Regions from separate parts of the Devosia sp. CN2-171 genome, predicted to be linked through region 3. Evidence: predicted binding sites of a transcription regulator. Region 3 holds the regulator's gene; each other region holds the start of a gene.

Region 1 (2,266 bases), 1.1 Mb from region 3:
CTCGAAGCGGAGGATGTTGTCCACCTCGGCGCCGCGCCAGCCATAGATCGACTGGTCGTCGTCGCCGACGACGCATAGGTTCGCCTCCGACGCGGGCTTCCCCTGGGCCAGCAGCCGCAGCCACAAATACTGGGCCGTGTTGCTGTCCTGGTACTCGTCCACGAGCATGTACTTGAACCGGCGGTGGTACTCCGCCAGCACGTCCGGGTGCTCCTTGAACAGCTTGATGTTGAGCAGCAGCAGGTCGCCGAAGTCGGTCGCATTGAGCGTCGCAAGCCGCGCTTGGTAGTCGCGGTAGAGATTGGGCAGCCGGCCATTGGCGAAGCCCAGGAGCTCGGCCTTCGGCACATCGTCAGGCAACCAGCCGCGGTTCTTCCAGCCATCGAGCATTCCGGCGAATACGCGTGCCGGCCAGCGCTTCTCGTCGATGTTCTCGGCTTCGAGCAGCTGCTTGATCAGCCGGATCTGGTCGTCGGTATCGAGGATGGTGAAATCGGAGCGGAGGTTCACCAGTTCGGCATGCCGGCGCAGGATACGGGCGCCGATCGAGTGGAAGGTGCCGAGCCACGGCATGCCCTCGACGGCGGAGCCGGCGATTTTGCCGATCCGTTCCTTCATCTCGCGGGCGGCCTTGTTGGTGAAGGTCACCGACAGGATTTCCGACGGCCAGGCGCGCTTGGTAGTGAGAATGTGGGCGATGCGGGTCGTCAGCACGCGCGTCTTGCCCGTGCCGGCGCCGGCGAGCACCAGCAGCGGCCCGTCGGTGGTCAGCACGGCTTCGCGCTGCTCTTCGTTGAGGCCCTTCAGATAGTCAGGCGCGCCTGCTCCCCGGCCGAATTGGCTGGTGATCGAGCCCGCCTGGGGGCGGTCGAGGCGCTGCGGTTCGGCTGGCATATGGGATTGACGAATCCTGTTTCGTTCTCATCGGCGAATATAGGGAGTGCGACCGCCGATGTATATGCGCGGGGACCGTCACAGAACCGTCACGCCGCTGTCATGTGGCCGTTGTGCGGCGTGCCTAAGTCGAAGCCCTCTTTTCAGGGGGACTTCATGCACACCAAATCCATTCTTCTCGGTCTCACGACGGCTCTGCTCGCCAGTTCGGCCTTTGCCGCGCCGGTCTTTAACCGCATTGCCAGCTTCCCGGTCGAGCTCAATGCTCCCGACGCCAAGGCGACCTCGTCGGAAATCATCACCGCCTCCGAGGATGGCCTGACGCTGGTCTACTCCGATAGCCCGAACGGCGGCATCGGCTTCATCGACATCACCGACCCCAAGGCGCCGAAGCCGGCCGGCTACCTGAAGCTCGAAGGCGAGCCGACCTCGGTGACCATCGTCGGCGACAAGGTCTACGTCGCGCTCAACACCCGCAAGGATTTTGTCGACGTCTCGGGCCAGCTCGTCGTCATCGACCTGAAGTCGCACGAAATTCTCGAGACCGTCGAACTCGGCGGCCAGCCCGACTCGATCGCCCATAACGAAGCCGGCACGCTCCTTGCCATCGCCATCGAGAACGAGCGCAACGAAGAGGTCAACGACGCCGCCATCCCGCAGGCGCCGTCGGGATATCTCGTGCTGCTGTCGATCACCGACGGCAAGCTCGATGCAGCTTCGCTGAAGAAGGTCGAAATCACCGGCCTCGCCGCCATCGCCCCCGAGGATGCCGAAGTCGAGTACGTCAACTTCAACAGCGCCGACCAGGTCGCCGTGACGCTGCAGGAGAACAACGAGGTCGTCATCGTCGACGGCAAGACCGGTACGGTCGCTGGCCACTTCCCCGCTGGCCAGGTCGATGTCGCAGGCATCGACACCAAGAACGACGGCAAGCTCGATTTCACGTCGAAGAAGGATGGCCTGCTGCGCGAGCCGGACGCCGTGAAGTGGCTCGACGACAACCGTCTCGTCACCGCCAACGAAGGCGACTGGAATGGCGGCAGCCGGGGCTTCACCATCTTCAACAAGGATGGCACTGTCGCCTGGGACTCGGGCGACCTGCTCGATAGCGACGCCGCCCGCATGGGCCACTACCCTGACTTCCGCAACAAGAAGGGCGTCGAGGCCGAGGGCATCGAGATCGCCAAGTTCGGCGATGACACCCTGATCTTCGTCGCCGAGGAACGCTCGTCGCTCGTCGCCATCTTCAAGGACGCCGGCGCCGGCGTCGCGCCGGAGCACCTGCAGACCATCGCTTCGGGCATCGGTCCGGAGGGTTCGGTGGCGATCCCGTCGCGTAACCTCTTTGTTACCGCCAACGAGAACGACTTCC
Region 2 (2,266 bases), 1.7 Mb from region 3:
CTTGGCCGCTACACCGAGATCGGCGCCAATTGTCACGTCTATCGCTCGAGCCTGGGGGACTATTCCTATGCCGTCGACGGCACCCAGATCGCCTATGCGGAGATCGGCAAGTTCGCCAATATCGCTGCCAATGTGCGCATCTATGCATCCAAGCATCCGATGCAGCGGGCGTCGCTGCATCACTTCACCTACCGCTCGAGCTGGTTTTTCGAGGGCGAGACCGATGACCAGGAGTTTTTCGACTGGCGCGCGTCGAACGGTATTTCCATCGGCCATGACACCTGGATCGGCCATGGCGCGGTGATCATGCCGGGCGTCAAGGTCGGGCACGGCGCCATCATCGGCTCGAACGCCGTGGTGACCAAGGACGTCGCCGATTTTGCCATTGCCGTGGGCGTTCCAGCCAAGCCGATCCGCCAGCGCTTCCTCACCCCGATCGCCGATCGGCTGCTGGCGCTCCAATGGTGGGACTGGCCGCACGAGAAGCTCCACGCGGCGCTTTCCGACTTTCGCACCCTCGAAATCGAAGCGTTCCTCGAGAAATACGAATAGCCGGGCTGTCTGCACATCCCTGGTTCCGGCCGATAAACCGTTGTCAACGCAGCGGTTTATCGTTTTTTGACGGTGGCTTTTCCACTGTCACAGGTTCGTCACCCAACCTTCATCTGCATTTCGTCTCACCAGCTTAGGTCTCGGTCCCGTGCGAACGGGGTGGCCTGCATGCTGAAGATTTCCAATGTGTCGCGGCGCTTCGGGGCGAAAGTCGCCGTCGAAGGCGTCAACCTGGAAATCCCCGCCGGCCAGATGGTCGGCGTCATCGGCCGGTCGGGCGCCGGCAAATCCACCCTTCTCCGCATGATCAACAGGCTGATCGACGTTTCGGACGGCCGGATCGAGTTTCACGGCGCGCCGGTTTCGGCCCTGCGCGGCCAGGCCCTACGCGACTGGCAGCGCGACTGCGCCATGATCTTCCAGCAGTTCAACCTGGTGCCGCGCCTCGATGTCATCACCAACGTGATGCTCGGCCGGCTCAACCGCCGCAACACCATCATGAGCCTCCTCCAGATTTTCTCGGAAGAAGAGCAACTGATGGCGCTGAAGGCGCTCGAGCGGCTCGATATCGCCGCGGTCGCCAGCCAGTGGGCCCAGACACTCTCCGGCGGCCAGCAGCAGCGCGTCGCCATTGCCCGGGCGCTGATGCAGGAACCCAGGGTCATCCTTGCCGACGAGCCGATCGCCTCGCTCGATCCGCGCAACGCCAAGATCGTGATGGACTCGCTTGCGTCCATCAATGAGGAGCAGGGCATCACCGTCATCACCAACCTCCACACACTCGATACCGCCCGCGCCTATTGCGAGCGCATCATCGGCATGGCGGCGGGCCGGGTGGTGTTCGACGGTACGCCCGAGCAGCTCACCACCGAGGTGGCACGCGAACTTTACGGGGCCGACGGCCTCGAGGAAGCGTTCTCCGAGGAAATGACCTCGACCAGTCTCGAGGCCATCGTGCCGAAGAGGAAGAAGAAGAAGCATGCCGAGCTGCCGGCGGGCGCCCTCGAGGCTCCGCTCGCAACGGCTGGCCTCCCCAACTGAGATCCAGAGTTTCCGCTCCTGCCGGTCAGCCGCCTGCTTGCGCGGCGCGACAGGTGGCGGAAAGCCAATCGCGTCACCAAAGGAGACATCCATGTCCGCGATCCGTAACGTCCTGATGGCAAGCATCGCCGTCGCCGCCCTCGCTACCCCGGCCTTCGCCCAGGAACTCGATGTCATTCGCATCGGCCTGCTCGGCGGTGAGAACGAGGCTGATCGCCTCGCCGATAACCAGTGCCTCATCGACAAGCTGCCGGCCGCCCTCGGCGTCAAGGAAGTGAAGCTGTTCCCGGCCGCCGACTACAACGGCGTGATGCAGGGCCTGCTCGGCGGCACGCTCGACATCGCCGGCCTCGGCGCCTCGGCCTATGCCGGCATCTACCTGCAGGACCCGGAAGCAGTCGAACCGTTCCTGACCAACGTCCAGACCGATGGCTCGACCGGGTACTACTCGATCGCACTGGCCCGCAAGGACTCGGGCATCACCGACATCACCCAGGCCAAGGGCAAGCGCCTCGGCTATGCCGATCCGGACTCGACCTCGGGCTACCTCGTGCCGCTGACCGCGCTGCCCGCCACGCTCGGCGCCAAGCCCGATGAGTTCTTCGGCTCGGTGGACTTCGGCGGCGGCCATGAGAACCTCGTTCTCGCCCTGCTTGACGGCAAGTTCGACGTT
Region 3 (2,266 bases):
GCTCGGCACTCGACCCCATCGCTACCGCCGTCATCGAGGAACTGATCGACGAGCTGCGTGAGAACTTCACCATCGTCATCGTCACCCACTCCATGCAGCAGGCCGCCCGCGTCAGCCAGAAGACCGCGTTCTTCCACCTCGGCAAGCTCATCGAGGAAGGCAAGACCGAGGACATCTTCACCAATCCGCGCAACAAGCAGACGCAGGACTACATCACCGGCCGTATCGGCTGACGTCAGGAGCGCTTGCAGGTTTCCGGTTCGGAAGCGCGACCACATATTAACTCGGAGCCATTCGGCGGCTCCCGGCCGGCGAACGGCTCCAGACAAGGACTCGACCACCATGGCGACCACGCTGAACGAGCATATCGTCACCTCCTACGAGGACGAACTGACCAACCTGAACACCGCCATCTCCGAGATGGGCGGCATGGTCGAGCAGGCGATCACCGAAGGCGCCGGCGCGCTGCTGAAGCTGGATCACAAGCAGGCCCAGGATGTCCGCCTCTTCGACAAGAAGATCGACGACATGCAGCAGCGCATCAATGATGCAGCCGTTTCGATCATCGCCCGCCGCCAGCCCATGGCCGCGGACCTGCGCATGGTGGTGACGGCCATCCAAGTGGCCAACGATCTCGAGCGCACCGGCGACATGGCCAAGCAGTTGGCCAAGCGCGCCCTGCAGATCGAGTCGCTCAGCCTCGCGCCGAAATTCTACAACGGCGTCAAGCACATGAAGGAGCTGGTCGCCCGCCAGCTGCAGACCGCTCTCGATGCCTACCTCACCCGCGACAGCAAGGCCGCGGTGGATGTCTGCTCGCGCGACGACGAAGTCGACGCCATCTACAACTCGCTGTTCCGCGAACTCCTCACTTATATGATGGAAGACCCGCGCAACATCACGCAGTGCACCCACCTGCTCTTCTGTGCCAAGAGCCTCGAGCGCGTCGGCGACCACGCGACCAACATCGCCGAAGCCGCCTACTATCTCGAGACCGGCCGGCACCTCGGTGCCGAAGAACAGCAGCGTCAGCCCCGCTAGGATAGACCGAGATGAGCGCAACCATCCTGATCGTCGAAGACGAAGACGATGTCGCCGTGCTGCTGCGCTACAACCTCGAAGCCGAGGGCTTTCGCGTCGCCACCGCCGCATCGGGTGACGAAGCCGTTGAGCGCATCCGCGACGGCGTGCCGGACCTGATCCTGCTCGATTGGATGCTGCCTGGCCTCAGCGGCATCGAACTCTGCCGCCGCTGGCGCGCCCGCGAGGAAACCGCCCGCACCCCGATCATCATGATCACCGCGCGCGGCGAGGAAGAAGAACGCGTCCGTGGCCTCGCCACCGGCGCCGACGACTATGTGGTCAAGCCTTTCTCGATCCCCGAGCTGCTCGCCCGCATCAACGCTCTGCTCCGCCGCTCGAGCCCGCAGCTCGTCACCGCCGTGCTCAAGGCCGGCGACCTCGAGCTCGATCGCACCAGCCATCGCGTCCGTCGCGGCGGCCGCGAAGTGCACCTGGGCCCGACCGAGTACCGCCTGCTCGAGTACCTGATGCGCCACCCGGGCCGGGTCTACTCGCGCGAGCAACTGCTCGACGGCGTCTGGGGCAACGACGTCTATGTCGACGAACGCACCGTCGACGTCCATGTCGGGCGCCTCCGCAAGGCCATCAACCGCCACCGCGACGCCGACCCCATCCGCACCGTCCGCGGCGCCGGCTACGCGTTCGACGAGCGGTTTGCAGCACTGAGCTGAGGGACGGCGCGTCGGGTGCCCTCTCCGCCGTGGCGGCCCTGCCGGCCTAAAGTCGCTCCGCTGGAGCGATCTTGCCTTCGGCTCGACTCGAAGCCCATCAAAGAAGCATCAGTCAGGTCTCCCTCCCCCTTGTGGGGAGGGTAGCGCAGCTCGGCGAAGCCGTAGCGAAGCTGGGGTGGTGGTGAGCCGCACGCACCGCCCTCACGATTCTTATCCTCCCAGCTCCAATCCGTGCGATTCTCTCCCTCGTCCGCTGCACCGAAGCGAGATCATGACGAGTGGTTGGTGCGGTGGAGATTGGGTGATGGTGGAGTCGTTCGCCATCAGGCCGAAAGCACGACGGCATGATCCGGTTCGCCGGGGACGCCGCTAGCACGCGGGAGCCGTCCGATGCGGGATGGCTCGAAGGGACAAGGCTGCCACGCATGAGGCAGCCGCAGAGGCGGGACGGTATCCGGTGGATTCCGGCCGTTTGCAGCCGGCAGGTTCCTCGCGATGCGGCACGGGATGCG

What was found. The regulator PhoB, encoded in region 3, activates phosphate uptake and scavenging genes when phosphate is short. The targets are predictions, from matches to a motif close to TGTCATNNANCTGTCAT.
Region 1: the regulator PhoB is predicted to act here: its motif matches at 971-987, upstream of ACOYW5_RS04780 (esterase-like activity of phytase family protein).
Region 2: the regulator PhoB is predicted to act here: its motif matches at 649-665, upstream of phnC (phosphonate ABC transporter ATP-binding protein).

The regions. Positions count from the first base shown of each region.
Region 1 covers NZ_CP186479.1:933,645-935,910, reverse strand. The annotation lists gene ACOYW5_RS04785 (ATP-dependent helicase) at 1-894, opposite strand, end outside; gene ACOYW5_RS04780 (esterase-like activity of phytase family protein) at 1,051-2,266, shown strand, end outside.
Region 2 covers NZ_CP186479.1:3,673,087-3,675,352, forward strand. The annotation lists gene ACOYW5_RS18220 (DapH/DapD/GlmU-related protein) at 1-552, shown strand, start outside; gene phnC (phosphonate ABC transporter ATP-binding protein) at 721-1,593, shown strand; gene phnD (phosphonate ABC transporter substrate-binding protein) at 1,685-2,266, shown strand, end outside.
Region 3 covers NZ_CP186479.1:2,020,252-2,022,517, reverse strand. The annotation lists gene pstB (phosphate ABC transporter ATP-binding protein PstB) at 1-233, shown strand, start outside; gene phoU (phosphate signaling complex protein PhoU) at 343-1,041, shown strand; gene phoB (phosphate regulon transcriptional regulator PhoB) at 1,053-1,754, shown strand.